DNA from 2 places in the Actinospica acidiphila genome. Region 2 is predicted to be linked to the other one. Evidence: riboswitches for the same ligand, from Rfam matches in the RefSeq annotation. Region 2 holds a riboswitch; the other holds the start of a gene.
The links. Region 2 has a riboswitch for glycine ahead of gcvT (glycine cleavage system aminomethyltransferase GcvT). Riboswitches for the same ligand answer to the same signal wherever they lie in the genome.
Positions count from the first base shown of each region.

Region 1: it holds a riboswitch for glycine, as region 2 does, so the genes downstream of both, gcvP (aminomethyl-transferring glycine dehydrogenase) here and gcvT (glycine cleavage system aminomethyltransferase GcvT) in region 2, are expected to answer to the same signal.

Region 1 is NZ_JABZEM010000002.1:6,366,931-6,382,768, forward strand. It holds gene ftsR (transcriptional regulator FtsR) at 1-162, shown strand, start outside; gene HXP48_RS28550 (bifunctional nuclease family protein) at 262-735, shown strand; gene HXP48_RS28555 (MerR family transcriptional regulator) at 923-1,606, shown strand; gene HXP48_RS28560 (DNA polymerase IV) at 1,672-3,072, shown strand; gene HXP48_RS28565 (PRC-barrel domain-containing protein) at 3,980-4,345, opposite strand; glycine riboswitch at 4,459-4,554, shown strand; gene gcvP (aminomethyl-transferring glycine dehydrogenase) at 4,729-7,617, shown strand; gene HXP48_RS28575 (ABC transporter ATP-binding protein) at 7,687-8,745, opposite strand; gene HXP48_RS28580 (ABC transporter permease) at 8,750-9,583, opposite strand; gene modA (molybdate ABC transporter substrate-binding protein) at 9,580-10,347, opposite strand; gene HXP48_RS28590 (TOBE domain-containing protein) at 10,508-10,903, opposite strand; gene HXP48_RS28595 (DUF5999 family protein) at 11,124-11,324, opposite strand; gene HXP48_RS28600 (hypothetical protein) at 11,656-12,240, opposite strand; gene HXP48_RS28605 (glutamate-cysteine ligase family protein) at 12,806-14,326, shown strand; gene HXP48_RS28610 (CPBP family intramembrane glutamic endopeptidase) at 14,427-15,230, shown strand; gene HXP48_RS28615 (PhzF family phenazine biosynthesis protein) at 15,281-15,838, opposite strand, start outside.
Region 2 is NZ_JABZEM010000002.1:2,274,517-2,290,354, forward strand. It holds gene HXP48_RS09800 (ABC transporter permease) at 1-823, opposite strand, end outside; gene HXP48_RS09805 (ABC transporter permease) at 825-1,829, opposite strand; gene HXP48_RS09810 (ABC transporter substrate-binding protein) at 1,937-3,607, opposite strand; gene HXP48_RS09815 (enhanced serine sensitivity protein SseB C-terminal domain-containing protein) at 4,041-4,823, opposite strand; gene HXP48_RS09820 (enhanced serine sensitivity protein SseB) at 4,930-5,706, opposite strand; gene HXP48_RS09825 (AAA family ATPase) at 6,542-7,210, opposite strand; glycine riboswitch at 7,434-7,534, shown strand; glycine riboswitch at 7,535-7,657, shown strand; gene gcvT (glycine cleavage system aminomethyltransferase GcvT) at 7,693-8,811, shown strand; gene gcvH (glycine cleavage system protein GcvH) at 8,935-9,312, shown strand; gene glyA (serine hydroxymethyltransferase) at 9,327-10,586, shown strand; gene HXP48_RS09845 (L-serine ammonia-lyase) at 10,753-12,120, shown strand; gene HXP48_RS09850 (glycoside hydrolase family 25 protein) at 12,227-12,784, shown strand; partial or broken gene HXP48_RS09855 (NADPH-dependent F420 reductase) at 12,795-13,460, opposite strand; gene HXP48_RS09860 (EF-hand domain-containing protein) at 13,676-13,888, opposite strand; partial or broken gene HXP48_RS09870 (helix-turn-helix domain-containing protein) at 13,931-14,844, opposite strand; gene HXP48_RS09875 (ATP-binding protein) at 14,929-15,537, opposite strand; gene HXP48_RS09880 (enoyl-CoA hydratase/isomerase family protein) at 15,717-15,838, opposite strand, start outside.

The DNA.
Region 1 (15,838 bases), 4.1 Mb from region 2:
CGCGAGGCCGGACTGGTGGAGCAGGTCGTCGCGCCGCTGCGGCGCCACCGCAACCCGCAGACCAGGGCGCACGCCGAGGACCGCACCAGGGAACTGGCCGGGCTCACCATGAAGCTGCACGCGGCGCTGGTGCGCTCGGCGCTCGGGATGCGGGGGCCCTGAAGGTCTCGGGCCTCCGGGGAACAGCACAGCGCGGCCCGATCGGCCACCCGATCCGGGCCCGACTACCCAAACGTCCCGGGCACGGCCTAGGGTTGCTGTGTGAACGAGCTCGATGTCGTAGGTGTCCGGGTCGAAATGCCCTCCAACCAACCGATCGTGCTGTTGCGTGAAGTGGGCGGCGACCGCTACCTCCCCATCTGGATCGGCCCAGGGGAGGCGACGGCCATCGCCTTCGCCCAGCAGGGCATGGCGCCCGCACGGCCGCTGACCCACGACCTGTTCAAGGACGTGCTGGAGGCCGTGGGACAGGAGCTCACGGAAGTGCGCATCACCGACCTGCGGGAAGGCGTGTTCTACGCGGAGCTGGTCTTCGCCAGCGGTGTCGAGGTGAGCGCCCGTCCCTCCGACGCCATAGCACTTGCCCTGCGCACGGGAACGCCGATCTACGGAAGCGACACGGTGCTGGACGACGCCGGCATCGCGATTCCGGACGAGCAGGAGGACGAGGTGGAGAAGTTCCGCGAGTTCCTCGACCAGATCTCACCCGAGGACTTCGGGACCAGCAACCAGTGAGCCGTTTCCCGGGGTGCCGCGTCGGCGGCGTCTCGCGCCGAGGACATTCGGCTAGCCTTTCCCCGCGACGGGGCACGGGAAACCACTCTCAGGGTGATTATCACTCGGCGTGCCGAGTGTGGCGATCGTTGACGCACCCTTGGTGACTGCCTACCGTCGAGGAGGCAGGTCAAGGACGGAGGTCGGCGTGAGAAGCAGCGGCGACGGTACGGCTGGGGGTGCCCCCGGACGCGTTTTCGGGGCGGGCGGGCCGTATCCTCCCCAGAGCTTTCCGCCCCGCTCGGGCGGGGGCCATCCCGCGCGTGACGGTGCGATCGATCCCGCTCCGCAGCGGCCGACGGCTGTGCCGGGTGGTGGAGGGGCGGTGGCCATGGCGTCCGAGGAGATCGGCTATCGGGGGCCCACGGCCTGCGCCGCGGCCGGCATCACCTACCGCCAGCTCGACTACTGGGCGCGTACAGGGCTGGTCGAGCCGAGCGTGCGCCCCGCCCACGGGTCCGGCACGCAGCGGCTGTACAGCTTCCGCGACGTCGTCGTGCTGAAGATCGTGAAGCGGTTCCTGGACACCGGCGTGTCCCTGCAGAACATCCGCACCGCCGTCCAGCACCTGCGTGAGCGGGGGTTCGACGACCTGGAGCGCATGACGCTGATGAGCGACGGCGCCACGGTCTACGAGTGCACGTCGCCCGACGAGGTCCACGCCCTGCTCCAGGGCGGCCAGGGCGTCTTCGGCATCGCCGTGGGCGTGGTGTGGCGGGACGTCGAGAGCGCCCTGTCGCAGCTGCACGGCGAGCGGGTCGACACGGGGGAGACCCTCATCGGCCACAACCCGATGGACGAGCTGGCCCGGCGTAGGAACCGCGCGGTCTGAGCCCGCGCCGCGCGGGGCCCGGCCCGGCGAGGACGTTGTCAGTGGCGTAGGGCAGCATCGGAGATGTGAGATCCGCTCCCACGATCCTGCATCTCGACATGGATGCCTTCTACGCCTCGGTGGAGCAGGCGTCCAAGCCGAGTCTGCGCGGCAAGGCCGTGATCGTGGGCGGACTCGGACCCCGCGGTGTGGTCGCCACCGCCTCCTACGAGGCGCGCGTCCATGGCGTCCACTCCGCGATGCCCATGTCCCAGGCCCGGCGGCTCGCGCCGAACGCCGCGTATCTGGTGCCCAGGTTCGCGCTGTACCGCTCGATCAGCGACCAGGTGATGGCGCTGCTGCGCGCCCTGTCACCCCTGGTGGAGCCGCTCAGCCTCGACGAGGCGTTCGTCGACCTGGAGGCCGGGGGCACGGCGTGGGACGAGCGGTCGGCGCGGCTGGTCGGCGCGAAGCTGCGCGCGGACATCCGCGCGGTCACCGGACTGACGGGCTCCGTGGGGCTCGCCGCCTCCAAGATGCTGGCGAAGATCGCGTCGGAGGAGGCCAAGCCGGACGGGCTGGTCGTCATCCGGCCCGGCACCGAGCGGGAGATGCTCGCACCGATGTCCGTGCGGACCCTCCCGGGGGTCGGGCCCGCCACCGGCGACCATCTGCGGCGGGCCGGCATCCACACGGTCGGTGAGATCGCCGAGGCGGGCGAGGACGAGCTGGTGCGGCTGCTGGGCAAGGCCCACGGGCACGCGCTGTACGCGATGGCGCTGGCCCGCGACGACCGGCCCGTCGTCGCCGAGCGCGAGACCAAGTCGGTGTCCGTCGAGGACACGTACGACGTGGACATCCACGACCGGGTGCGGGTCGGCCTCGAGGTGCAACGGCTCGCCGACCGCTGTGTGCGCCGCCTGCGGGGCGCGGGGCTGTCCGGACGCACGATCGTGCTGAAGGTACGGCGGTACGACTTCTCCACGCTGACCCGGTCCGAGACGCTGCGCGGCCCCACCGACGACCTGGCCGTCGTCCGGGAGGCGGCGGCGCGGCTGCTGGACTCGGTGGACACCACGGGTGGCGTACGGCTGCTCGGCGTCGGGGTCAGCGGGCTGGCCGACTACACGCAGGAGGATCTGTTCGCCCAGGCGGCTGGCGGTGCGGGGGAGGAGGCCGCCGACGGCGAGGAGCCCGAGCCCGCGCCCGAGCCGCGCCCGGAGGTCCCGGTGGAGCGGCGCTGGTCCGCGGGCCACGACGTCCGGCACACCGAGTACGGGCACGGATGGGTGCAGGGCAGCGGCCTCGGCCGGGTGACGGTCCGCTTCGAGACACCCGGCTCGGCGCCGGGCCGCGTGAAGACGTTCCGCGTCGACGACCCGGCGTTGGAGGCAGCGGATCCGCTGCCGCTGGTGGAGACGCCACCGGACCTCCCCGAGCCGATGCGACCACCGGAGACGCCTCCGCCTCGTCCTCTGGAAGCGTGACGGCGCGGGCGGGGCCCGCGCCGGGGAGGCGTGACGCCGAGCGGCGCGGGCACGCCGCCCCTGGCCGCCGCGCCGCGCGACGGCCGCCCCACGACAGCGCCGGCCGGATGCCCAGAGAGGCCAGCACCTGCGGAGGTCGGGCAGGGGTCGGCCCTTGTTGCTGCTGTCCCGTGGGCGACCGGATGCGGGTGCCTACGGGCCCGGCTGGCTGCGGGAGGCGACGGCGCTGCATGGGCGGTCGGCTCCGCTGAGGAGCCGGCATTTGCGGAGGTCGGGCCGGAGATCTCGCTGTTGTGCTGCTCCGGCTGGCTGCGCGAGGTCGGTCGGCGGCATGGACGGTCGGCTCCCCTGCGGAGCCGGCACTCGCGGAGCCGCTGCTCACGGCCCTACCGCGGGGCGGGCGTGGACAAGCGCCGGCTCACCGCGTGAGGGCGGCCGCGTGACGTGGTCGGCGGGCTTGCCTCTGGAGCCGGCCTTCGGAGAGGTCGGGCCCGGAAGCTCGCCGTGCTGCCGCTGTCCCGCGGGCGGCCGGATGGCGGCGTCTACGGGGCTCGGCTCGCCACCGCGCGTGCGAGACGGCCCACCGCAGCTCGCGCCCCTCGCGGTGAACCGCGAGACACCGCCGGCGGACGGAGCTGCGCTGTTCCCGGCGATGCGTTGCGGGCCGGTGGTGATCGCCGTGCCTGGGCCGGGCGGCCAGAGCCGGGGCTGTGGGCCGGACGCCGGGTCCCGGGCCGACGGTGGAGCCGGGGCCGGGCGCCGTCAGCCGGTCGAGCCGGGGCCGGGGGCCGTCAGCCTGTCGGGTGGTGGAGGCGGGGCCGGAGGCTGGCGCGTGGGTCGGCGGGGCGGCCGGGGTGCGGGGTGGTGGGACCGGCGGTTGTCGGAGGCGCCGGCCCCGTCGTGTCGGTTACTCCTGGCCCGCCAGTTTGCCGAAGTCGTGGTCCGGGAGCGGGGGAGGGGCGCCCACGTCCAGGCCGTAGTGGTGGTACAGCTGGAGCTCCTGCTCCGGGGACAGGTGGCGGCCGACGCCGAAGTCCGGCGCGTCCTTGATGAGGGACCGTTCGAACGGCACGTGCAGGGCCCCGTCGATCAGCTCGCTGGGTTCCAGGGGCACGAAGGCGTCCCGGCTGAACAGGCCGGTGCGTATCGCGGCCCACTCCGGCACACCGGTGGCGTCGTCGAGGTAGACCTCGTCGATCGTGCCGATGCGGGTGCCGTTGCGGTCGTACGCCTTGCGGCCGATGAGGTGGCGCGGGTCGATGTCGGTCTGCACGGGCCCTCCACTCGTAGCAAACTCATCCGATAGCACTACAGAAAGGCACAATCGGCGGAACGGCCACTCGAAGGCCGGGGTCCGGACCTCGCTGGTACGCTGGCAACGGCCGCTGACCCCGTGCGGGAGAGTCCTCCAGGCACCACCGGAGGCGCCGAAGGAGCAAATCCTCCCCGGAATCTCTCAGGCACACGTACCGCACGGACGAGGTCACTCTGGAAAGCAGGGCGGGTGTCGACGGCTTCCGCTCTCACCGACGGTGAAAACCGGACCGCCAGCGGCGTCCCGGTGAAACTCTCAGGTTGAGATGACAGAGGGGGAGGCCGTCCGGGCACCTGCGCCGTGGTGCCCTCGAAGGTCGTTCGGACCAGGAGGCCTCCTCAATGACTGCCCCCCGTACCCCGCTCTCCGAGCTCGAACAGGGAATCCCCTTCGAGCAGCGCCACATCGGCCCCGACCACGAGGCCCGGGCGAAGATGCTGGCCCAGGTGGGCTACGGCTCGCTCGACGAGCTGACCGCCGCCGCCGTGCCCGACGTCATCAAGAACGCCGACGCGCTGGACCTGCCCGGCGCCCGCAGCGAGGCCGAGGTGCTCGCCGAACTGCGCGGCCTCGCCGACCGCAACCAGGTCCTCGGCTCCATGATCGGCCTGGGCTACTACGGCACGTTCACCCCGCCGGTCATCCTGCGCAACGTCATGGAGAACCCCGCCTGGTACACGGCCTACACGCCGTACCAGCCGGAGATCTCGCAGGGCCGGCTCGAGGCGCTGCTGAACTTCCAGACGATGGTCGCCGAGCTCACCGGTCTGCCGACCTCCGGCGCCTCCCTGCTGGACGAGGGCACCGCCGCCGCCGAGGCGATGGCGCTGTCCCGGCGCATGGGCAAGAACAAGAAGGGCCTGTTCCTGGTCGACGCGGACGCCCTGCCGCAGACGATCGCCGTGATCGAGACGCGTGCCGAGCCGACCGGCGTCGAGGTGGTCGTCGCCGACCTGAGCGACGGCATCCCCGCCGACCTCGACGGCCGTGACATCAACGGCGTCCTGATCCAGTACCCGGGCGCGTCCGGCGCCGTCCGCGACATCAAGCCCGTCATCGACCAGGCGCACGAGCGCGGCGCGCTCGTCACCGTCGCCGCCGACCTGCTCGCCCTCACCCTGCTGAAGTCCCCCGGCGAGCTGGGCGCGGACATCGCGGTGGGCACCACGCAGCGCTTCGGCGTCCCCATGGGCTTCGGCGGACCGCACGCCGGCTACATGGCCGTCCAGGACAAGATGGCCCGCAGCCTGCCCGGCCGCCTCGTGGGCGTCTCCGTCGACGCCGACGGCCACAAGGCGTACCGCCTGGCGCTGCAGACGCGTGAGCAGCACATCCGCCGTGAGAAGGCCACCAGCAACATCTGCACCGCGCAGGTGCTGCTCGCCGTCATGGCCGGCATGTACGCCGTCTACCACGGCCCCGAGGGCCTGCGGACCATCGCCCGCCGCACCCACCGCTACGCCGCGATCCTCGCCGAGGGCCTGCGCTCCGGCGGCGCGGAGGTCGTCCACGGCTCCTTCTTCGACACCCTCACCGTGCGGGTCGCCGGCCGGGCCGCCGAGGTCGTCGCCGCCGCCCGCGACAACGGCGTCAACCTGCGCCTCGTCGACGCCGACACCGTCTCCGTCGCCTGCGACGAGACCACCACCCGCGACCAGCTCGCCGCCGTGTGGCGCGCCTTCGGCGTCGAGGCCGACGTCGAGTCCCTGGACGCCGCCGCGCGGGAGGACGCCCTGCCGGACGCGCTGCTGCGCACCGACGACTACCTCACCCACCCGGTCTTCCACCAGCACCGCTCCGAGACGGCCATGCTGCGCTACCTGCGCCGCCTCGCCGACCGCGACTACGCGCTGGACCGCGGCATGATCCCGCTGGGCTCCTGCACCATGAAGCTCAACGCGACCACCGAGATGGAGCCGGTCACCTGGCCCGAGTTCGGCCAACTGCACCCGTTCGTCCCGGCCGAGCAGGCCGAGGGCTACCTCACGCTCATCCGCGAGCTGGAGGAACGTCTCGCCGAGGTCACCGGCTACGACAAGGTGTCCCTCCAGCCCAACGCCGGCTCCCAGGGCGAGCTGGCCGGCCTGCTCGCCGTCCGCGGCTACCACCGCGCCAACGGCGACGAGCAGCGCACCGTCTGCCTCATCCCGTCCTCCGCGCACGGCACCAACGCCGCGTCCGCCGTGATGGCCGGCATGAAGGTCGTCGTCGTCAAGACCGCCGAGAACGGCGAGGTCGACGTCGAGGACCTGCGCGCCAAGATCGAGCAGCACCGCGACGAGCTGGCCGTGCTGATGATCACCTACCCGTCGACGCACGGCGTCTTCGAGGAGCACGTCGCCGACATCTGCGCCCAGGTGCACGAGGCCGGCGGCCAGGTGTACGTCGACGGCGCCAACCTCAACGCCCTGGTCGGCCTGGCCAAGCCCGGCCACTTCGGCGGCGACGTCTCGCACCTGAACCTGCACAAGACGTTCTGCATCCCGCACGGCGGCGGCGGCCCCGGCGTCGGCCCGGTCGGCGTCCGCGCCCACCTCGCCCCGTACCTGCCGAACCACCCGCTGCAGCCGGAGGCCGGACCGGAGACGGGTGTCGGCCCCATCTCGGCCGCCCCGTGGGGCTCGGCGGGCATCCTGCCCATCTCCTGGGCGTACGTCCGCCTCATGGGCGGCGAGGGCCTGAAGCGCGCCACGCAGGTGGCCGTGCTCAGCGCCAACTACATCGCCAAGCGCCTCGAGCCGCACTACCCGGTGCTCTACACCGGCCCCGGCGGGCTCGTCGCGCACGAGTGCATCATCGACCTGCGCCCGCTCACCAAGGCGACCGGCGTGACCGTCGACGACGTGGCCAAGCGCCTCATCGACTACGGCTTCCACGCGCCGACGATGTCCTTCCCGGTGGCCGGCACGCTGATGATCGAGCCCACCGAGTCCGAGGACCTCATCGAGCTCGACCGGTTCTGCGAGGCGATGATCGCCATCCGCGCCGAGATCGAGAAGGCCGGCGCCGGGGAGTGGCCCGCCGACGACAACCCGCTGCGCAACGCCCCGCACACGGCGTCCGTGCTCGGCGGGGAGTGGGCGCACGCCTACACCCGCGAGGAGGCCGTGTTCCCCGGCGAGGTGAACGCCGCCGACAAGTACTGGCCGCCGGTGCGCCGCATCGACCAGGCCTACGGCGACCGCAACCTGGTCTGCTCCTGCCCCCCGCTGGACGCGTACGAGGACTGACCCCCGCGGAAGTGAAGGGGCCCCGCCCGGGCGATCCGGGCGGGGCCCCTCCGCGTGTCCGTGGGCGTGTCAGGCGGGGTAGGCGTGCGTCTGCGTGGCCTTCACCGCCGCCCAGACGGCTGAGCCGGGGTGCAGGCCCAGTTCCGCCACGGCGACGGCGGTGAGGTCGGCGGCCAGGGACAGGTCGCCCGTCAGCTCGACGCGGATCTGGTCACCGTGGCTCTCCAGCCCCGCCACCTCGCAGCGCCACAGGTTGCGCGCGCTGGAGCCGGTGGGCCGGTCCCGGTACAGGGTGACCGCGCCGGGCGGGAACGCGACGAACGCGGGCCCCGACAGGTCCTCCGTCGTGCTCACCTCAGGTCCCGCGTCGAGCCGTACGGTGTGGCCGTCCGCCCGGCCGCGGTACAGGTTCAGGCCGACGAGCTGGGCGATGTACTCGGTGCGCGGGTGGCGGGCGATGTCGGCAGGGGCGCCCTCCTGCACCACGCGGCCGTGCTCCACGACGACGAGCCGGTCGGCCAGCACCATCGCGTCCAGCGGATCGTGCGTCACCAGGACCGCGACGGCCTCGAAGTCGGCCAGGTGCCGGCGCAGTTGTGCCCGGACCTCGAGGCGGGTGCGGGCGTCGAGCGCGGCGAGGGGCTCGTCCAGGAGCAGCAGGCGCGGGTCGGTGGCCAGGGCCCGGGCGAGCGCCACGCGCTGGGCCTGACCGCCGGAGAGCCGCTTGGGCTTGGCGCCCGTGTACTCGGCCAGCCCCATCCGCTCCAGCCACGCGGCGGCCCGCGTACGGGCCTCGCTCCTGCCGGCGCCGCGGCAGCGCGGGCCGAACGCCACGTTGTCGAGCGCGGTGAGATGCGGGAAGAGCAGGTAGTCCTGGAAGACGACGCCCACCGGACGGGACTCGGGCGGGGTGCGGGCGAGGTCGGTGCCGTCCAGGCGCAGACGGCCGCCGGTGAGGGGGGCGAGTCCCGCCAGGGCCCTCAGGGCGGTGGTCTTGCCCGCCCCGTTGGGGCCGAGCAGGGCGACCACGTCACCGGGGGCGGCCGTGAGCATGACGTCGAGGCGGAAGGAACCGCGTTCGACGACGAGGTGGGCGTCCAGGCCCTCGGGTGCCGGGTGTGTCGTCATGGGGTCAGACGGCTCTCGTCCAGCGGTCCCGCAGCCCCGCCAGCACGGCCACGGACACCGCGAGCAGCACGAGGCTGAGGGCGATCGCGGCGGCCGGGTCGTTCTGCAGGGCGAGGTAGACCGCGAGCGGCATGGTCTGGGTGCGGCCCGGGAAGTTGCCGGCGAAGGTGATCGTCGCGCCGAACTCGCCGAGCGCGCGGGCCCAGGCCAGCACGGCACCCGCCGCGACGCCCGGGGCGATCAGCGGCAGGGTGACCCGGCGGAACGCGGTGAAGCGGGACGCGCCCAGGGTGGCCGCGGCCTCCTCGAACCGCGGGTCGGCGGCCCGCAGCGTGCCCTCGACGCTGATCACCAGGAACGGCAGCGCGACGAAGGTCTCCGCGAGGACGACGCCGGCGGTGGTGAACGGCAGGGTGACGCCGAACCACTCGTCCAGCCACCGGCCCACGACGCCGTTGCGGCCCAGCGCCAGCAGCAGGGCGACACCGCCGACCACCGGCGGCAGCACCAGCGGCAGCGTCACCAGGGCGCGCACCAGGCTCCGTCCGGGGAAGTCGGTGCGGGCCAGCAGCCAGGCCAGCGGTACGCCGACGACCAGGCTCAGCGCGGTCGCGGTGGTCGCGCAGACCAGCGACAGGCGCAGCGCGTCCCACACGGCGGGGCTGGTCAGCTGTTCGGGCAGATCGCTCCAGGGCGCCCGGACGACGAGGGCCAACAGGGGCACCAGGAGGAACGCCAGACCGATCAGGGCGGGCGCGAGGAGGGCGAGCGGGACACCGCGGCCGGGGGCGCGGGGGCGACGGGCCTTGCCGGGGGTGTCCTGGGCGGTGCTGGTCACGGGGCGAGGAAACCGGCCTTCCCGAGCACCTTCCGCCCCTCGGGGGATGTCACGAACGCGACGAAGGCGTCCGCGGCCGGGGCGTCGGGGGCGTTCTCGAGCCGGGCGATCGGGTAGTCGTTGACGGCCTGCGCGGCCTCCGGGAAGTCCACGCCCTCCACTGTGTCACCGGCCGCCCTCACATCCGTGCGGTACACGACGGCGGCGTCCGCCTCGCCGAGCCGCACCTTGGTCAGGGCGCTCTTCACGTCCTGCTCGTAGGAGGCGGGCGTGACGTCGGTCCCGGCCGCCGCGAGGGCCTTGCGGGCGGCTGCGCCGCAGGGGACGGTCGCGTCGCAGAGCACGACCTTGAGGCCGGGGGTGGCCAGGTCCTCCAGGGAGCCGATGCCGTGCGGGTTGCCGGGGGCCGTGGCGATGGCCAGGCGGTTGCGGGCGAAGGTGACCGGGGCGTCCGCCGTGAGCTTCTCGTCCGTCACGCGCGCCATCGTGGAGGGGCTGGCGGCGGCGAAGACGTCGGCGGGGGCGCCGCCCACGATGCCGGCGGCCAAGGAGTCGCTGCCGTTGAAGTTGAAGGTCACCTCGATGCCCGGGTGTTCCTCCTCGAAGCGCTCGCCCAGCTCCGTGAAGCTCTCCTTCAGCGAGGCGGCGGCGAAGACGGTCACGGTGCCGCCGGAGGCGCCGTCGTCGCCGTCCGACGCGGAGCAGGCGCCGAGTCCGAGGGAGGCGAGGAGCACGAGCGCGGCCAGGCGGGCGGAACGGATCATCCGGTGGACTCCCTCGCGGCGGCGGGCATCCGCGGGGAGGCTCACCCCGCGCGTTGCTTCATCATGACGCATGTGCGAGGCGGACGGCACCTGTGTCTTTGTATGAGCGAGGACTTGACGCCGCTACAGGCTCGCATGTGCGACTCGACAACGGCCGCGCTCAGGTGCGGTCGATATGGACGTTTGTCGACTTCACCCGGGCTGTGGCCTCCACCCCGACCTCCAGGCCCAGTTCCTCGACCGCCTCCCGCGTGAGCAGCGACACCAGACGGTGGGGGCCCGCCTGGATCTCCACCTGGGCGGCGACGTCACCGAGCTTGATCGCCGTGACGATGCCCGGGAACGCGTTGCGGGCCGAGGTGTACGGGGTGTCCTCCTCGGGCGTGGCCGACTTGGCCAGCTCGACGGAGAACGCCGCCAGGTCACGGCCGTCGACCACCCGGCGTCCCGCGTCGTCGCGGCGGGTGGTGAGGCGTCCCGCGTCCGCCCAGCGGCGTGCGGTGTCGGGGCTGACGCCGAGCAGCCGCGCTGCCTGGCCGATCGTGTAGGACTGCATGCCGGTCACGATAAGGCGCGGGCCGCGTGCCCCGGCTCGGGACGGAAGTCGCCGCCCACCACGCGGGCGTCGTCGGAGTGCGTCGGCCGTCACCGTGTCCTTCCGTCGGGCCACGGTGGGTGAGGAGCCGTGCTTGCGCTTCGGGGCCGGGTCGCGGAGGCGTCGTCCAGCGGTCCGGCCCCTGTGATGCTCCGGGCGGCCCCGTTCCGCCCGGCCGTGCTCAGGCGGGCGTCAGCGTGACGTCCCGGGCCCGCTGCGGGGCGATGATGCTGCCGTCGGGCAGCAGTTCACCGGTGTCCTCGAAGAGCACGACACCGTTGCACAGCAGGCTCCAGCCCTGCTCCGGGTGGTGCGCCACGAGACGGGCGGATTCCCGGTCGGCGGAGTCGGCTGAGGGGCACGGTGGCTGGTGCTGGCACATGGGTGGGTTCTTTCGCTCTGTGATGACCTGTGTGTGGGCTGTCGTGTCAGTTGCGCGGCGTGAAGCGTCGTTCATGGCCGCCCCCCGTGGTGATGAGTCGGTCGGGATCCAGTGTTGCCCCGCGGACGAGGATCCGCAGGCATTTCGCGGCACCGCTCCTCACAGGTTCATGACGCGTCACCCACGCGGACGGTTCAGCCCAACTGCACTGTCCTTTCGGGTGGTTCGCAGTGGCCGGACAGGACTAGTCCGTACATGTGCACGTCCTGTCACCCGACGCACCCGCACCCCGCCGCCGGGTGGGGCGACGGGGTGCGGGGAAGCGGGCGGGTCAGGCGGGTGAGCCGAGCAGCCGGGTGGGCGTGACGCGGTGGGTGAGCACCGGGAGCAGTTCGGTGACCTGGTGCGGCCGGTGGGCGGCGATGCCGGGCGGGGCGGGCGCGAGCGGCACCAGGAGGTCGGTGGCGGCCGGGCCGCCGGCGGCACCGTCCGCCTCGGTGTCGCCGTGCAGCCAGAGCGCCAGCATGTACAGGCCGGGCACGGACAGCAGACGGGGCTGGTAGGGCTGCGTCATCGTCTCCGCCTGGCGCAGGGCCAGCTCGGTCGACGCGATGTACGGGCCCTCGAAGAAGCGGGAGAAGGCCCAGCCGTCGGCGGTGAGCACGGTGTCGGCGGCGGCCACCGCGCGGTCGCCGGTGCGGATCAGGAAGCGCCATCCGGCGAGCGTCGTCGAGGTCTCGCCGTCGGCGGTGACCCGGTCGAGGACGTGCACGGGCAGCGGGAGTTCGGCCGAGGCGGGCCCTTGTGCGCGGAGCAGCGAGGGAGTTCGGGCGTCCCGCACGGCGGTCGGTGACGAGAGCGCCGTCAGGACGGAACGCAGTGCGGGCGCGGGAGCCGGGGGTACGTGCAGCGGCATGGTGGGTCGCCTCTCATTCGAAGGCACAGTGGCGCGAGGGCGGGGCGTGGCGGTGCGGACGGCGCTGTCAGCTCGCGAAGGTCAGAGAGGCAGGGGCCCGGAGGGTCTGAGCGGGAGACGGGGGTGAGGAGAGCCGCACGCCGTCTCACGGCTGGATCACTCGACCGTGGGCGCCAACCTGGTTCTGCCTTGTGAAGGGAGTTTATACGACACGGGTTGAGACTATGTTTCGTCTAGCTGTCCCCGGCGGCCCCGGCAAGGGTATTTCCGGTCGGCGATATGCGAAAAAGATGGCGATTCCTCAAAGGGTTCACCGCACTGACCTCGGGAAATGGCCGCCGAGCGGTCGGCCCATTCCGGTCGGCGTTTTTCACGAGTTCGCAACGGCGCCGTGATACGCGTTCTCGCGTATTGCCCCGTGAATGTGCCACTGGACACCTCGACCAGAGTAGCGGGCGCCACACGGATCCGGGGCGTTATCGATCGCATCCGCGGGGCATCCTTGCTTGTGGACCGGGACCCCGGCGGCCGATCTTCGGTACGCCATCCGAGGAGGGACGCTTCGATGGGGGAAAAGGTCGTGGCAGGTCAGTTCGACCTGTCCGATCGCCAGCGCTACCGCGAGAAGCTCCGCAGGTGCCTGACAGGCCTGGAGCGACTCCTGGCGGAGAAGCGGTTCGACCGCCCCAGGAACCTGATGGGGCTGGAGATCGAACTGAATCTCGCGGGCGCCGACGGCATGCCGAAAATGTTGAATGCGCAAGTCCTCGAACGCATCGCGAGCCGGGACTTCCAAACGGAACTCGCGATGTTCAATCTGGAAGTGAACATCGCCCCCCACCGGCTGGGCGGAAGGGTATTCGACCGGCTGGACGAGGAACTGCGCACCTCGCTCTCCTACGCCGACCGCAAGGCCCGGGAGGTGGACGCGGGCATCGTGATGATCGGCATCCTGCCGACCCTCGACCGCGACGACCTCGTCTCCTCCAACCTTTCCGCCGTCGACCGCTACGCGCTGCTCAACGATCAGATCGTGGCCGCGCGCGGCGAGGACTTCACCCTCGACATCGACGGCGTGGAGCATCTCAGGTGCACCTCCAAGTCGATCGCCCCGGAGGCCGCCTGCACCTCGGTGCAGCTGCACCTCCAGGTCACGCCGGAACGCTTCCCCGACGTGTGGAACGCGGCGCAGGCGGTCGCCGCCGCGCAGATCGCGGTCGGCGCCAACTCGCCCTTCCTGTTCGGCCGTGAGCTGTGGCGCGAGTCCCGGCCGCCGCTGTTCCAGCAGTCCACCGACACCCGCCCGCCCGAGCTGCAGGCACAGGGCGTGCGGCCGCGCACCTGGTTCGGGGAGCGCTGGGTGACCTCGGCGTTCGACCTCTTCGAGGAGAACCTGCGCTACTTCCCGGCCCTGCTGCCCATCTGCGACGAGGAGGACCCGCTCGAGGTGCTGGACCGCGGGGGCGTCCCCGCGCTCTCCGAACTCGTCCTGCACAACGGCACCGTCTACCGCTGGAACCGGCCCGTCTACGACATCGCCGACGGCGTTCCCCACCTGCGGGTGGAGAACCGTGTGCTGCCCGCCGGGCCCACGGTGACCGACGTGATCGCGAACGCGGCCTTCTACTACGGACTCGTCCGCGCCCTCGCCGAGGACAGCCGCCCGGTGTGGAGCCGGCTGCCGTTCGAGGCCGCCGCCGCCAACTTCGACGCCGCCTGCAAGGACGGCATCGACGCCCGCTTCACCTGGCCCCGGCGCGGACGCCTCGGCGGCCTGGGCGAGGTGGACGCGGTCACCCTCGTACGGGAGGAGCTGCTGCCGCTCGCCGAGGCCGGGCTGGACGCCTGGGGGATCGAACCCGCCGACCGGGACCGGTACCTCGGGGTGATCGAGGAGCGCTGCCGGCGCCGGGTGAACGGCGCGTCCTGGCAGGCCGCCACCTTCCACCGGGCGCTGGACGCCGGACTCGGCCGGGAGGAGGCGCTGGCGGCCACCACCCGCCGCTACCGCGACCTGACCAAGCGGGGCGAGCCCGTCCACACCTGGCCGGTCGGGCTGCCGGAACCGGTGCCGACGACGGCCTGACCGGAGCCAGGGAGGAGCTGATCGGCCCCCGGGACCCGCAGTCCGCCGCACAGGTACTGCCTTCATACTGATCGGACCGATCGGTGATGTGGAGGCAGGTGTGCAGGCGGAGGCGGCGGGCCCGGGGGCCGATGCGTATCCGGAGCGGACCCTCTCGCGGAGGACGCTGCGCGACGAGACGCTGCTCGTCCTCGCGCTGTCACTCGGCGCGAGCGGAGTGTCGGCGCTGATCAGCTTCATCGGCTCGGTCACCAGGCCGGGCGGACTGAAGGACCAGGCGGCCACCCTCAACGCCTCGGCCGCGCCGGGCCGCCCCTGGCTGGACCTCGCCTGGCAGCTGTTCGGCATCACCACCGCGCTGGTGCCGGTGGCCCTGGTCGCGCACCTGCTGCTGCGCGAGGGCGCCGGACTGCGCACCCTCGGCTTCGACCGCACCCGCCCTTGGTCCGACCTCGGCCGCGGCGCGGCGATCGCGGCGGTCATCGGCAGCAGCGGCATCGCCTTCTACCTCGCCGTGCGCGCGCTCGGCTTCAACCTCACCGTGGTGCCGGAGGCACTGCCCGAGGTGTGGTGGAAGTACCCCGTGCTGATCCTGTCGGCCGCGCAGAACTCGATCCTCGAGGAGGTCGTCGTCGTCGGCTACCTGCTGCGTCGGCTCGACCAGCTCGGCTGGTCGCCCACCGCCTCGATGGCGGGCAGTGCGGTGCTGCGCGGGTCGTACCACCTGTACCAGGGCATCGGCGGCTTCATCGGCAACATGGTCATGGGCGTGGTCTTCGTGTACCTGTACCGCCGCTGGGGGCGCGTCGGACCGCTGGTGGCCGCGCACACGCTGCTCGACATCGGCGCGTTCGTCGGGTACGCGCTGCTGGCGGGGAAGGTCGGCTGGCTGCCGACCGCGTGAGACGAAGGGGGCCGGTGGTCCGGTCCCCTTCGTCATGACGGGGGCGGGGCTCAGACCAGCAGCTCGCCCTCGACGACCGTCACCGCGCGGCCGCCCAGCAGGGTGCGGGCGCCGCGCACCTCGGTACGGACGAGCCCGGAGCGGGGCGAGGCCTGGAGGCCGGTGAGGGCGGCGCGGCCGAGGCGCTGCGACCAGAGCGGGGCCAGCGCGGTGTGCGCGCTGCCGGTGACCGCGTCCTCGTCGATGCCGACGTTCGGGAAGAAGCACCGCGAGACGAAGTCGTATCCGGCCGCCGGGTCCTCGGCGCGGGCGGTGGCGATGATGCCGCGCTCCGAGTGCGTCGTCAGTGCCTTGTGGTCGGGGCGCAGGGCGCGCACGGCCCGCTCGTCGGCCAGCTCGACCACCAGGTCGCCGACGTAGGGGCCGGTGTCGAACGCCGCCAGGACGGGTGCGCCGAGCGCTTCTGCGACACCCTCGGGCACGTCGACGGCGCTGAGCGGGGCCGTGGGGAAGTCCAGGGTGACGGTGCCGTCCTCGGCGGTCTCCGCGACCAGCACGCCGCTGCGGGTGGCGAACCGCACCGGGCCCTTGTGGGCGCCGGTGGTGTG
Region 2 (15,838 bases):
CGAGCATGACGCCCCACTCGGGGATCGCCGGGTCGGGGTTGCCGAGGCCCAGGTAGGACAGGGCGGCCGCCTCGATGATCGCCGTGGCCAGGGAGAGCGTGGCCTGCACGATCACCGGGCTGAGCGAGTTGGGCAGGATCTGCGAGAGCACGATGCGCCGCTTGCGCACGCCCAGGGACTGGGCCGCGAGCACGTAGTCCGCGTTGCCCTGGGCCAGCATCGAGCCGCGCAGCAGGCGGGCGAAGACCGGCACCTGGACCACACCCACCGCGATCATCACGGTGGTGAGCGACTGCCCCATGACGGCGGCGATGGACACGGCCAGCAGCAGCGACGGCAGGGCCAGCATCATGTCGATGAAGCGCATGATGACGGAGTCGACGCGCCGTCCGGTGTCGCCGCCGAGGGTGGCCGCGGCGCCGGAGACGATGCCGATCAGGAAGCCGGCGACCAGGCCGATCAGCGTGGCGACGATGCCGACGAGGAGCGTCTGGCGGGCGCCGACGAGCATGCGGGAGAACAGGTCGCGGCCGAGGTGGTCGAGGCCGAACCAGTTGCCGTCGCGGGCCCCGACGAACTTGCCCTGGTTGGGGAAGACCTCGTTGCGCCAGGTCTGCGCGCTCGGCGAGTAGGGCGCGAGGAACGGCCCGACGACGGCGACGAGCACGAACGCGACGATGATGACGGCGCCGACGATCGCCATCTTGCTGGACTTCAGCCGACGGAAGGCCTCCCGCCAGAGGCTGGCGCCGGTGCTGGTCTCGCTGACGGCCGTCAGTTCCGCGAGACGCTGGATCTTCTCGGACTTGGTGGCGACAGCCATGTCAGTGCACCCGCACTCTCGGGTCGATGATGCTGTACGCCAGGTCCACCAGCAGGTTGATCAGGACGTACACCATCGCGATGAACATGATGAACCCGACCAGCACCGGGTAGTCACGGCCGTCGATCGACGTCTTGATGAAGTTGCCGATGCCGTTGAACGAGAACACGGACTCGGTGAGGACGGCCCCGGACAGCAGGGAGCCGGTGAGCAGACCGACCGACGTGATCACGGGCAGCAGCGCGTTGCGCAGCACGTGACGGCCGCGGACGACGCTGCTCTTGAGCCCCTTGGCCTGGGCGGTGCGCACGTAGTCCTCGTCCTGCACCTCGAGCACGCTGGCGCGGGTCATGCGGACGATGACCGCGAGCGGGATGGAGGCGAGGGTGACGGCCGGGAGGATCAGATGGTGGATCGCGTTCCACGAGGCGTCGAACTCGCCGGTGAGCACACCGTCCAGGACGGCGAAGCCGGTCACGTCGGTGGCGTTGATGCCGGTGTCCATGCGTCCGTAGCTGGGGAAGAAGCCCAGCTTCACGGCGAGGACTTCCTTGAGGATGAGACCGAGGAAGAAGACGGGGATGCAGATGCCCACGAGGGAGCCGGAGACCGCGCCGACGTCGAGCCAGCCGCCGCGCTTGCGGGCGGCGAGGTAACCGAGGGGGATGCCGATCGCCACGGCGATGAGCATGGCCAGCAGGGACAGCTCCACCGTCGCCGGGAACCGGAGGAAGAACTCGTCCGTGACGGGCTGCCCGGTCTGGACGGAGGTTCCCAGGTCGCCCTGGAAGATGCGCTTGAGGAAGCGCCAGTACTGGACGTAAATGGGCTGGTCCAGCCCGAGCGCACGGTTGATGCGCGCCACTTCGGCCTCGGTGGCCCTCTCCCCCAGGATCGCTGAGGCGGGTCCACCGGGCAGCCGGTCGAGCCACAGGAAGAGCAGAACCGACAGGCCGAGCAGCGTGGGTATGAGCTGGAGCAGTCTTCGTACGACGAGACGCAGCACCCCGCTTGCCCCTTTCTTGCGTGTTGTCTTACATGAACGGACCCGCCCGGCCGCCGAGTTGCGACGGCCGGGCGGACCACCCCGTGATCGATTTCCTGCCGGTACGCCTACTTGAAGGAGGCTTCGGCGAAGACTTCCTGCGTCAGCGGCGACACGTTCGGCGGGTTGACGTTCTTGCCGAAGGCGATGGCCGGCGGGGACGACGAGATCGGGACGCCGGGCAGGTAGTCCATGATGACCTCGTTGGCCTTCTCGTAGGCCGCGGTGCGCTCGTCGGCCTTGCCCATCTTCGAGCCGGCGTTCACCGCGTCGAAGACCTTCTTGTCCTTGAAGCCCCACTGCTTGTCGAACCCGGCGAACCAGGTGCCGATGAAGTTGTAGCCGTCGTTGAAGTCACCGGTCCAGCCGAGCATGTGCAGGGCGCAGGAGCCGGCCTCGGTGGCGTCCAGGTAGTCCGGGGCCCACTTCATGGCCTTCGGCTTGACCTTGATGCCGGCCTTCTCCAGGTCGGCCTTCATCAGCTCGAACAGGTCCTGCGGGGCAGGCATGTACGGGCGGGTGACCTCGGTCGGGTAGCAGAACTCGATGGTCAGGTTCTGCGCGCCGGCCTTCTTCAGCAGCGCCTTGGACGCGTTGGGGTCGTACGGGTACTTGGTGACGTTCTTGGAGTAGCCCGCGATGGTGTCCGGCATGAACTGGTCGGCCACCTTGCCGCCCTCGGGCAGCTGGGTCTTGACCAGGTTCTCCTTGTCGATCGCCTGCGCGATCGCCTGGCGGACCTCCTTCTTCTTCAGGGCGGGGTTGGCCGACTGGCTCATGCCCACGTAGAAGAGGTTGAAGACGCCACGGGTCGGGACGACGTAGCCCTCGTTCTCGAGGGTCTTGACGTCGGCCGGAGCGACGAGGTCGTAGCCGTCGATGTCACCGGCCTGGAGCGCCTGGCGGCGGCCCTCCTCGGTGTCGATCGTGCGGAAGACCAGGTTCTTGATCTTGGCCTTGTCGCCCCAGTAGTCGTCGAAGCGCTCGAGGGTGACTTCCTTGTTGCCCTTGTTCCACTTGACGATCTTGTACGGGCCGGTACCGGCGACCGTGCCGGCCTCCTGGCTGTACTTGGGGTACGTGATGGCGTCGCCCTTGGCGGTCGCCTCCTGCTTCTCGTACTCCTTGATCGCCTTCGGCGAGTGGATGGCGAGGGCGTTCAGCGAGAAGCCGCCGGGGAGGTTGGCGGAGGGCTGCTTGACCTCGATGACGGCGGTGTTCTCGTCCTTCGCGGTGCAGCTCTTGTAGTTCGCCTCGGGCGTCTCCGGGTCCTCGTTCTTCGCGAACCCGCCCATGATGGTCTGCCAGTAGTAGGAGACCGCGCTCGACTGGTAGGTGCCCTTCCAGTTGAACCAGTGGTCGTAGTTGGCGCAGACCGCGGCGGCGTTGAACGCCTCGCCGTCGTGGAACTTCACGCCCTTGCGGAGGTTGAAGGTCCAGACGGTGCCCGCGTCGTTGCTCGACCAGGTCTCGGCGAGGCCGCCGACCAGCTTGGTGCCGCCCGACTCGTGCTCGAGGAGGGCCTCGAACGCCTGGCGGGTCACGCGGAAGGTTTCACCGTCGCTCGCGAGGGCAGGGTCCAGGGATCCCGGGTCGCCCGCACCGGCGAACACGAAGGTGTCCTTCTTGCCGCCGCTCTCGTTGTCACTGTCCCGCTCGCTGGCGCAGCCCGTGGCGATCAGGCCGACCGCGACCGCGGCCGTGATCGCCCGAACGGCTCGGGTCTTGAATATGCGCATACTGGGGCCACTCCGGGTCCGCTATGTGGATGCATCTTGACCGGCCGAACACTACAGACGTTCGCAGTGAGTCAGGAACAGTCCGGATAGCGGTGATACCTACCTGAGATCTGAACAGTCGACATAAGGGACTGTTCCGGCATCTTCGCGCGATGATTTAACACCGGCGACACAAACGACGACGCCCCAAGTGCCGCCCATTCGGGCTCGGATGGCGTGAAGGCGCGGTGAAACCGCAGGTGACAGGGGGTCAGCGTGAGGTAGCTGACCGCATCCGACAGAATCTGACATGGGATCAGCTGTGGACGGCCCCAGGACGGGCGCCACACCCACCTCCAGTGTCCACATGCTGGACACCGTGACGCTGCGTCACCACGCGCGAGGCCCTCGGCGGCGGGGGTGCCGCGCCGGGGGCCTCGGGAAGACGTACCGGTCAGAGGTGGTGCGCGGGCGGATAGCCGTAGCCCGCGGCGGGGGCCGGGGCGTGCGCCTCACGGTCGTAGAACGGACGCCCGTTGACGCGCAGCCACATCGCGACCGGGTCGTGCTCGTCGGACAGGGCGACGGTGGAGACCGGCAGACCGTCGGGCACCGCGGGCAGCGACTGCCGCATCATCTGCCGCACCGACTCCACGGCGGGCGGCGAGGTGTCGTACACGTCCAGGCCGATGGCGAGGTACGGGGCGCCCAGCGCGGGCTGCACCCAGGCGCGGCGCAGCGCGCGCACGGCCGGGGTGCGGTGGGCGTTCTGCGCGAGGAGAGCGTAGAACTGCGGGATCTCGATGGCCGGTTCGGACAGCTGCAGCGGTCCCGCGGGCTGCTGGTCGAGTCCGCCGGCGATGCGGCGCAGGTCGAGCCAGGGGATGCCGACGCCGCCGCCGGGCGCGTGCGGGTTGAGCCAGAGGCCGTGGCGGTCCAGGTAGAGCGCGCGGGCCACCTCGAGCCCGTCGACCACCTCGTACGAGCGGTTCCAGCCGCTGGCGGACAGCTCCTGGGCGGAGGTCACGCAGGGCGCGTAGCCGTGCCCGTCGACCTCCATGGTCCCGTACTGGGCGTCGGGCGAGCCGGCCTGGCCGTGCCAGAGCAGCATCCAGACCCTGCCGGACGAGGGGGTGGCGAGGGCGCGCAGCAAGGCCTCGTAGGCGTCGTAACGCCCGGGCGTCACCTGGCGCAGCATGTGCTCGACCTGTCCGGCCGCCGCGGTGCCAGCGCTCACTTGTATCGCCCCTCCGTACAACACCCTTCCGGCCAATGCTCCCTAGCTTATGCCGACGGCCTCCGGCGGTCTGCGGTCAGTGCGCGGAAGACGGGGCGGCGGCGCGTCAGGCACGCTGGTAGAAGGGGCGGACCTTGGCGCGCAGCCAGTCGGCGACCGGGTCCTGGGCCACGTCGAGGACGACGAGGTTGACCGGCCAGCGGGCGGGGCTGCGGCCCAGCGCCCGGCCGAGGGCGTCCAGGGGCAGCGCGCGCGGGTCGCCCTCCCAGTGCAGCAGCTCCACGCCGACGAACAGCACGGGGTCGGCCGTCTCGACGGCGGCCAGGCAGCGGCGGGCGGTCGCCACCACGCCGAGGGCGTCGAACTCCTGCGAGGCGGCGGCGAGGAAGTCCACCGGGTCGTCCTGCCAGTCCGGTTCGAACAGCCGGACCCGGCCGCCGCTCGCGGCGCCGTCGAGCGGGGTGCGCCCCGCCCGGCACAGCTCGGCCACCGCGGCCGGCGGCAGCGGGACGGCGACCGTGCCGCCCGGGTTGACCACGATGCCGGCCTGCGGCGGCAGTCCGCGGGCGAACTCCACGGCGGGGGCGATGGTGCAGCCCATGTGGGCGCCGACGACCTGACGGAACTGCTCCTCGGAGCTGAAGACCGGCACGTACGCCTGGCCGTCCAACTCCATGGTGGGCAGGTCGAGGGGGCCGCTGTGCGGACCGCCCCCGTTGGGCAGGGGCACCCACACGAAGCTGCGGCCGAGGACCTCGACGATGCGGGCTCCCGCCGAGGGGACGCCGAGGGAGGCGGAGAGCGCCTCCTCCAGTTCGTTGCCGGGCCACCCGCCGTGCGGGTGGAAGTGCGTCCGCTCCGGGTTGTCCGCCGGGAAGTCCATCTGTCGCCCACCGTCTGCCTGATGCCACTGCTTGGCGGAAAGGCTAGCCGGTCCCGCGCGGGGCGCTCGCCGTCCGGTCGGCCGGCGGAACCGCCCCGGCACGTGCACCGCCCCGTCGACCGGCGAAGCCGACCCCGCACATGACGTGCGCCGGCCCGTCCGCCGGCGAAGCCGACCCGGCACAGGACGTGCGCCGACCCGCCAGCCGGCGAAGCCGACCCCGCACAGGGCGTGCGCCGACCCGCCAGCCGGTGAAACCGGCCTGACGCAGGACGTGCGCCGACCGTCAGCCGATGCCACCGCCCCGGCGCAAGGCTCCGACCCGCCAGGCGGTGAAGCCGGCCCGACGCGGGGCGTACGCCGACCCGTCGACCGGCGAAGCCGACCCCGCACAGGACGTGCGCCGTCCGGTCAGCCGATGCCACCGCCCCGGCACAAGGCATGCGCCGACCCGTCAACCGGTGAAGCCTGCTCGATGCGGGGCGTGCGCCTGCCGGTCAGCCGGCCCGGCACAGGACGTGCGCCATCGATCAGCGGGTGCCGCCGCCCCCGCACCGGACGTGCGCTGACCCGCCAGCCGCCGAAGCCGGCCCGACGCGGGGCGTACGCCTGCCGGTCGGCCGTGGAAGCCGACCCGGCACAGGACGTGCGCCGACCCGCCAGCCGGTGCCACCGCCCCGGTGCACCGGACATACGCCGCTCGATCAGCCCGGTGAAGCCGGCCCGACGCGGGGCGTGCGCCTGCCGGTCGGCCGGTGGAGCCGACCCGGCAGCGGACGTACGGCGTTTCGATCAGCCGGCGGAGCCGGCCCCCCACCAGACGTGCGTCGGCCAGTCAGCCGGTGAAGCCGATGCGCCGCAAGGCGTTCGCCGCGTCCCGGTCGACGAGCACCGCCGAGGCGCAGCCCTCCGGCACGCGTCCTGACTCCACCGCGTCGAGCAGCCGTCCGCACGCCGTGCGGTGGCGGCGGAAGGCGTAGCGCGAGACGCCCCGGCCGCGCTCCAACTGCCCGGCCAGTGCCTCCTCGGGCGGGACGTCGAGGAGCAGCAGATGCAGTGCGGCCCCGCGGCGGCGGGCCTCGCGGGCCAGCCAGCGCCGTACCCAGGCCTGGGTGCCGCAGTCGTGCACGACGACGGGCCGGCCTGAGCGCAGCACGCGGCGCAGTCCCGCGTAGTGGGCGAGCCGGACCAGCGGGCGGTAGACCGCGTACGGCAGGAGGCGGGGCATGCGGCGGTCCCAGCGGTCACGGGCGTCCTGGGAGTCGACGCGGTCCTCGTGCACCGTGCGCCGCATCAGCGTGGACTTGCCGCTGCCGGGCAGTCCGGTGACGACGACGAGGTCACGGGGGCCGAAGAGCAGGGCGCGGGGGCTGCGTCCGGAGCGGGCGCGCAGGTCCTGGACGAGGGCGGCGGGCGCCGTGTCACGGGCGCCGCCGGCCCGGTGGGCGTGCTGCCGCGGCAGCGCCACGCCTGTGGTGGCGGCGTACGCCGTGGGCCTGTTCACCGTGGTCGTCCTCCCCCTGGGGCCGGATACGGTGTCCGATCCCCGCAGCGTGTAAAGAGAAGGTAATGCCAGGTCGCTCGCGGTTGCGTGCTCATACCGCTACAGGCCTGTCACAGCTCCCTGTGACCGAGCCTGCACGAGCGGTGCACGCCCGGCAAGGGTCCCCCTGCCGGTGTCCCCCGATGCGTGCAATGATGTGCGCGCCAACTGCATACCGGCCGTTTGAATCCGCGCGGGAGAGTCCCCGGCACCGTGTGCCGCCGGGGCGCCGAAGGAGCAAGTCCCTCCCTTGAATCTCTCAGGCACCGTTACCGCGCGGGCGAGGCACATCTGAAAAGCGGGCCGCCGTGGCAGTGCTCCGGGGCCCCACCCAAGGTGCAAGTCCTGATCGCCGTGTCACCGGTGGTCATGGCGAACCTCTCAGGTTCCGATGACAGATGGGGAGGAACGACCTCGCTGTCATGCCCCTGGGAGACCGACCGATGAGCAGTAACGAACCCCGCCGCACCGCGCTCGATGCCCTGCATCGGTCGCTCGGCGCGACGATGACCGACTTCGCCGGCTGGGACATGCCCCTGCGCTACGGCTCCGAGCGGGACGAGCACAACGCCGTGCGCACGAGGGCCGGCCTGTTCGACCTCTCGCACATGGGCGAGATCACGGTCACCGGCCCGCAGGCCGCCGCGCTGCTGGACTTCGCGCTGGTCGGCAACATCTCGGGGGTGAAGCCGGGCCGCGCCCGCTACACCATGATCTGCCGTGAGGACGGCGGCATCCTGGACGACCTGATCGTCTACCGGCTGGGCGACACCGAGTACATGGTCGTGGCCAACGCCTCCAACGCCCAAGTGGTCCTGGACGCGCTGACCGAGCGGGCCGCGGGCTTCGACGCCGAGGTGCGCGACGACCGCGACGCCTACGCGCTGCTGGCCGTGCAGGGCCCCGAGTCTCCGGCGATCCTGCGCTCCCTCACCGACGCCGACCTGGACGGCCTGAAGTACTACGCCGGCCTGCCGGGCACCGTGGCCGGGGTCCCCGCGCTGATCGCCCGCACCGGCTACACCGGCGAGGACGGCTTCGAGCTGTTCGTGAAGCCGGAGCACGCCGTGGAGCTGTGGCAGGCGCTGACCAAGGCGGGTGAGGGCCACGGGCTGGTCCCGTGCGGTCTGTCCTGCCGGGACACGCTCCGCCTCGAGGCGGGCATGCCGCTGTACGGCAACGAGCTGAGCACCTCCCTCACGCCCTTCGACGCCGGTCTCGGCCGGGTGGTGAAGTTCGAGAAGGAGGGCGACTTCGTGGGCCGCGCCGCCCTCGCCGAGGCCGCGGAGCGCGCCGCGAAGAACCCGCCGCGCGTCCTGGTCGGCCTGGTCGCCCACGGCCGCCGGGTGCCGCGCGCCGGGTACGCGGTGGTCGCCGGCGGCGAGCGGATCGGCGAGGTCACCTCCGGCGCCCCCTCCCCCACCCTGGGGAAGCCGATCGCCATGGCCTACGTCGACGCCGCCCACGCGGAGCCGGGCGCCGAGGGCGTCGGTGTGGACATCCGCGGCAGCCACGAGCCGTACGACGTCGTGGCGCTGCCGTTCTACAAGCGGCAGAAGTGACACCGTCGTAGGCAGCCTCCGGGCCGTCCCCGCGCGTCCGTGGCCCGGGTGTGCCACCCGTCCGGCCGCGTCCCGCGCCCTCCCCGTCATCAGCAGTTTCCCGCGTACAGGAGAATTCAGGCCATGAGCAACCCCCAGCAGCTGCGCTACAGCAAGGAGCACGAGTGGCTGTCGGCCGCCGAGGACGGCGTGTCGACGGTCGGCATCACGGAGCACGCGGCCAACGCGCTCGGCGACGTGGTCTTCGTCCAGCTCCCCGAGGTCGGTGACACGGTGAGCGCGGGCGAGACCTGCGGCGAGCTGGAGTCCACCAAGTCCGTCAGCGACCTGTACTCCCCCGTCTCCGGCGAGGTCACCGAGGTCAACGAGGACGTGGTGAACGACCCGGCGCTCGTGAACTCGGCCCCCTTCGAGGGCGGCTGGCTGTTCAAGGTGCGGATCACCGACGAGCCGGCCGACCTGCTGTCCGCCGCCGAGTACGACGCGTTCACCGCGGGCTGAGGAGCCGGATCCGCATGTCGCTTCTGAACACGCCCCTGCACGAGCTCGACCCGGCGGTCGCCGCCGCGGTCGACGCCGAGCTGCACCGGCAGCAGTCCACCCTCGAGATGATCGCCTCGGAGAACTTCGCCCCGGTCGCGGTCATGGAGGCCCAGGGCTCGGTCCTGACCAACAAGTACGCCGAGGGCTACCCCGGCCGCCGCTACTACGGCGGCTGCGAGCACGTCGACGTGATCGAGCAGATCGCCATCGACCGGGTGAAGGAACTGTTCGGCGCCGAGCACGCCAACGTCCAGCCGCACTCGGGCGCCCAGGCCAACGCGGCCGCCATGTTCGCCCTGCTCAAGCCGGGTGACACGATCATGGGTCTGAACCTCGCGCACGGCGGGCACCTGACCCACGGAATGAAGATCAACTTCTCCGGCAAGCTCTACAACGTGGTCGCGTACCACGTGGGCGACGACGGCCAGGTCGACATGGCCGAGGTCGAGCGTCTCGCCAAGGAGAACAAGCCGAAGCTGATCGTCGCCGGCTGGTCGGCGTACCCGCGTCAGCTGGACTTCGCCGCGTTCCGCCGGATCGCGGACGAGGTCGGCGCGTACCTGATGGTCGACATGGCGCACTTCGCCGGTCTGGTCGCCGCGGGCCTGCACCCGAACCCGGTGCCGCACGCCCACGTCGTGACGACCACCACGCACAAGACCCTCGGCGGTCCGCGCGGCGGTGTGATCCTCTCCACGGCCGAGCTGGCCAAGAAGATCAACTCCGCGGTGTTCCCGGGCCAGCAGGGCGGTCCGCTGGAGCACGTGGTCGCCGCCAAGGCCGTCGCCTTCAAGGTGTGCGCCTCGGAGGAGTTCAAGGAGCGCCAGCGCCGCACCCTGGAGGGCGCCCGCATCCTGGCCGAGCGTCTGGTGCGGGACGACGTGAAGGCCGTGGGCGTGGACGTGCTGTCCGGCGGCACGGACGTGCACCTCGTCCTGGTGGACCTGCGGAACTCGGAGCTGGACGGCCAGCAGGCCGAGGACCGGCTGCACGAGGTCGGCATCACCGTCAACCGGAACGCGATCCCGAACGACCCGCGGCCTCCGATGGTCACCTCGGGTCTGCGCATCGGCACGCCCGCCCTCGCCACCCGCGGCTTCACGGCCGAGGACTTCGCCGAGGTCGCGGACGTGATCGCCGAGGCGCTGAAGCCGTCGTACGACGCCGAGGCGCTCCGGGGCCGGGTCGCGGCGCTGGCCGCGAAGCACCCGCTGTACCCCGGTCTGCGGTAATACCGTCCGCTTTTTCACGGACACACGGGGCATCGCGCACACTGGGTCGGTGGGCGCGGTGCCCCGCACCATGCAGCGCATGAACGATTCAGCACCCCGCCCGACCCAGTGAACCGCCCTTCCCCCGGTGGACAGCGTCGTCCGCCGAACCCTGAGGAGTCCTCCCGTGGCCATCTCGGTCTTCGACCTGTTCTCGATCGGCATCGGCCCGTCCAGCTCGCACACGGTCGGCCCGATGCGGGCGGCCCGCATGTTCGCCCGGCGGCTGCGCAACGAGGACCTCCTGGACTCCGTCGCCTCCGTGCGGGCGGAGCTGTACGGCTCCCTGGGCGCCACCGGACACGGCCACGGCACGCCCAAGGCGGTGCTGCTCGGCCTTGAGGGCGACTCGCCGCGCACGGTGGACGTCGAGTCGGCCGACGAGCGCGTGGAGAAGATCAAGGACGGCGGCCGGATCCGGCTGCTCGGCGAGCACGAGATCGGCTTCTCCTACGACGACGACCTGGTGCTGCACCGCCGCAAGGCGCTGCCCTACCACGCCAACGGCATGACCCTGTGGGCGTACGACTCCTCCGGCGCGGAGCTGCTGGCCAAGACGTACTACTCGGTCGGCGGCGGTTTCGTCGTCGACGAGGACGCCGTGGGCGCGGACCGCATCGTGCTGGACGACACCGTCCTGAAGTACCCCTTCCGCACCGGTGACGAGCTGCTCCGCCTCACCAAGGAGACCGGCCTGTCGATCTCCGCGCTGATGCTGGAGAACGAGCGCGCCTGGCGGACCGAGGAGGAGATCCGCGAAGGGCTGCTGGAGATCTGGCGCGTGATGCGGGCCTGCGTGGAGCGGGGCATGACCCGCGAGGGCATTCTGCCGGGCGGCCTGAAGGTCCGCCGCCGGGCCGCCACCACCGCCCGCAAGCTGCGCTCCGAGGGGGACCCGCAGGCGCTCGCGATGGAGTGGATCACCCTCTACGCGATGGCGGTGAACGAGGAGAACGCGGCCGGCGGCCGGGTCGTCACCGCTCCGACGAACGGCGCGGCGGGCATCATCCCGGCGGTCCTGCACTACTACATGAACTTCGTGCCGGGCGCCGACGAGGAGGGCGTGGTCCGCTTCCTGCTCGCGGCGGGCGCCATCGGCATGCTCTTCAAGGAGAACGCCTCCATCTCCGGCGCCGAGGTCGGCTGCCAGGGCGAGGTGGGCTCCGCCTGCTCGATGGCGGCGGGCGCGCTCGCGGAGGTGCTGGGCGGTTCCCCGGAGCAGGTGGAGAACGCGGCCGAGATCGGCATGGAGCACAACCTGGGGCTGACCTGCGACCCGGTCGGCGGCCTGGTGCAGATCCCGTGCATCGAGCGCAACGGCATGGCCGCCGTCAAGGCGGTGACCGCCGCCCGGATGGCGATGCGCGGCGACGGCTCGCACAAGGTGTCCCTGGACAAGGTCATCAAGACCATGAAGGAGACCGGGGCGGACATGTCGGTGAAGTACAAGGAGACCGCGCGGGGCGGGCTCGCGGTGAACATCATCGAGTGCTGAACCGGACGCCGGGAAACGCCTCGCTGAACAGGGCTTTGCGTCAAGCAGGTTGAAACGGGGAACCATCAAGTCCCGTCCCCCCACAGCACCACACGGGAGAACCTGCATGCTGCGTGGCATCGACGTCAGTTCCTACCAGTCCTCCTCGTACGACACGGACGGCCTTTCCTTCGTCTTCATCAAGGCAACGGAAGGCCGTTCGTACGTGAATCCGAAACTGGCCGCCCAGACCAAGAGGGGACGGGACGCCGGCCTGGTGGTCGGGTTCTACCACTTCCTCTGGCCGGGGAACCTCACCGAACAGGCCGAGTACTTCGTCAGCAAGGCGCCCGAGACGCGGGGGGACATCCTCGCGGTGGACTGGGAGACGACGGGGGGCGGCTCGCACGCGAGCAATTCCGAGAAGGACCGCTTCATCCGCAAGGTGAAGGAACTCCGCCCCCATCACAAGGTCATTCTCTATTGCAACCGCCACTTCTGGCTGAACGTCGACACCACTTCCTACGCGGGTGACGGCCTCTGGATCGCCGATTACGCGGCCGCCGCCGGGAAACCGCGCATCAAGGCGGACTGGCGCTTCCACCAGTACACCGACGACCCGCTGGACAAGAACGTGGCGGACTTCTCCAGCGGGTCGGCGCTGCGGGAATGGGCGGGCGGCTGAAAGCGCGGATCTAGCCGCGGAACTCCTCCGGGCGCTCCGTGGATGCCTCGGCGAGGGCGCGGGTGACGGCGTCGGCGCTTCCGCGCAGGCCGTAGACGGGGGTGCCGGGCTGCTGGCGCCAGGAGTCGTCGATGCCGCCCGCGTCGACGGTGTCGAAGCCCAGTTCGTCGATCAGGTCGCGGACCTTGCGCTTGGCGGCCTCGTCGTCGCCGGCGACGGGAAGGGCCATGCGCTCGGGGTCGCCCGCGGGGCGGTGCCGGTCCAGCAGGTCCTGGGCGTAGGTGCCGTTGAACGCCTTGACGACGGGGTGGCCGATCTGGCGCTCGGTCCAGCGGCTCTCGGTGAGGCCCTCGTCCTCGATGCCGGCGATCCTGCCGTCGCGCTGCCGCGGGTAGTAGTTGCCGGTGTCGATGACGACCAGGCCGTCGGCGGCCTCGTCGAACAGTCCGGAGGGCAGGTCGGGCACGGCCTTGAGCGGCACGGTGACGACGGCGATCTCGGCACCGCGCGCGGCCTCCTCGGCCCGTACCGGGGTCGCGCCGGTCTCGTCGGCGAGTTCCTTGAGGGTGTGCGGGCCGCGGGAGTTGGCGACGGAGACGTCGTGGCCGAGTGCCGTGAGCCGTCGCGTGAGGTTTCCGCCGATGTTGCCCGCGCCGATGATGCCGATCTTCATGTCTGCTCGCCTCGCCCTTTCCGGGGGTCGATGTCGCCGAGGTTTCTGGAAACCTCAATGATCGGCATCAACCCCGGGGGCGGGCGGACCATTCCCGGCGCTTTCGCCCGTACGGCCCCCGTTGCGGGCCCCGTGCGGCGTCCGCGGGGTTTCCCACCGCGGGGATTCCCGGCGCCGGAACTCCGGCGCCGGGGAATGTCCGGCCTACGGGTCCGGTCCTACTTGTTCAGGTGGATCCAGAACTCGTCGAAGGACAGAAGCTTGTCGCCGTCGAGGTCCTGTGCCTTGATGACGGCCTCGGCGACGGCCTCGGTGACGTTCCAGTCGCCGCCCTGGGCCAGCGCGGTCTTGAACTCGGCAGCGGTGATGTAGCCGTCCCCGTTCGTGTCGATCCGCTCGAACTGCTTGCGTGCTTCCTCGATGTCCGCCACCGGTCCGCCCCTTCGCTGGTACTGGTTCTGTCGCGGCCAAGATTATCCGGCGGCCCGCGCCTCCAGCGCGGCGACCACCCATCCGAACTCCTCGGTGTGGGCGGAGGGCCGGTCCCATCCGTTCACCACGCCGGACAGTGCGCGGTAGCGGACCAGGCGCGGGTCGGCCGCCGCCGCGAGGCGCTTCAGCACGGCGGCCGGGTCGGCGTCGCCGATCAGGTCGCGCAGCACGGCCGCGGCGCGGGGGTGCCCGGCTCGACGCCGTCGCGCAGTGCGTCGCCCGCGCCGCGGATCAGGCGGCTCATGAACCACAGGGAGCTGCCGCCGGGCACGCCGGGGCCCCGGTCGGCGGCGTTGAACTCGATCATCCTGCGCATGACGGTCCGGAACCCGGGGTCCTGGATCAGCTCGACGAGTTCCACCCAGGCGTCCACCTGCTCGGGCGTGGGGTCGTCGGGCAGGTCGGCCGCGGCGAACCGCAGGCGTTGCCGGATGTCGGGGTCCGCGGTGTCGAGCCCCTGGAAGATCTCGGTCATGAAGTCGTCGAGGATGCGGGCGCGCTCGGCGGCGGACAGTCGGGCCAGTCGGTTCATCAGGGTCGTCTCCTCGGCGGTCGAGCCCCTGCGGGCCACGGTCGACAGCACCGCGCGGGTCACCTTCAGCGACCGGATCCGCGCGTCGAGCGCGGCCACGTGTGCGGCCGCGACCTGGGCGACCGTGGTCTCGCCGGTGAGCACCCGGCGCACGTCGTCGAGGCCGAGGCCCAGTTCCCGCAGGGTGCGGACCAGTTCCAGCCGGGCGACGGAGCCGGCGTCGTAGAGCCGGTAGCCGCCCGCGGACCGCGCCACGGGCGGCAGGGCGCCCTCGTCGGACCAGTAGCGGATGGTGCGCACGGACAGGCCGGTGGCGCGGGCGAGCGCCCCGATGGTGAGGAGCCCGGTGCCGTCGTGGGTCATGTCGGGGAGTCTGGGCCTTCCAGCGGGTGGAGACTCAAGCCGCGCGGTGGCGGGTGCCCCCGGTGTGCCCCGGGGGCGGGGAGGTCAGCGGTCCGCCACGCGCATCTCGAACCAGGTGGTCTTGCCGTGGGAGAGGAGGTCGACGCCCCAGCGGTCGGCGAGTTTGTCGACGAGGAACAGGCCGCGGCCGCTGATGTCCATCTCCTGCACCGGCATCAGACAGGGCAGGGCGCGGGACGGGTCGCGGACCTCGACGCGGATCCAGCCCCGGCGGTGCCGCATGCGCAGACCGAAGGCGCGGGCCCCGGTGTGGCGTACGGCGTTGCCGACGAGTTCGGAGACGAGCAGTACGGCGTCCTCGGTGAGCTTGGGGGTCAGGCCCCAGCGGCGCAGGATGACGATCTGGACCAGTCGGCGGGCGACGGCGGCGGACTCGGGGAGGGACGGGAGCGGAACTTCGCCCTCCGTAGGGTCGCCGTGCGTCTCCAGCGCGTGCACGGCACGTTCGTCCTCGACCGTCGGCGACCAGCGTGACGCGATGGCGCGTCCGTCTCCCCGCGGCTGTTCCATGCCCTCCAGCCCCGCCATGGCCCCATCATGGCCGCCCGCCGGGAGGGCCGGGGCCGTTCCGAGGGAATACGCCCCCCGTGCGCCCCCGCCCGTTCCTGGTCCTCCGGCATGTGCCACAGGCATGCCGATGCCTCCGAAAGCCTGCTCGACCTGCGAAAACGACTCATGCTCGGGCAATCGACGGGCCCCCTCGACGGACACGGCTTAAGGGTGCGTTAAGGCTCCCATAATGCGTACCGCCGAGAGGGCCCAATCAGACATGACGTCAACTGCAAGCCCCTTGCGGGGATTTCAACTGCTCGTCACAGGAACTTCGCCTTGCCGGGGCCCTCCTCCACGAAGCTGCGCATGCCCCGCTCGCGGTCCTCCGTGGCGAACAGGCCCGCGAACCAGTTGCGCTCCACCGCGAGCCCGGTGTCGATGT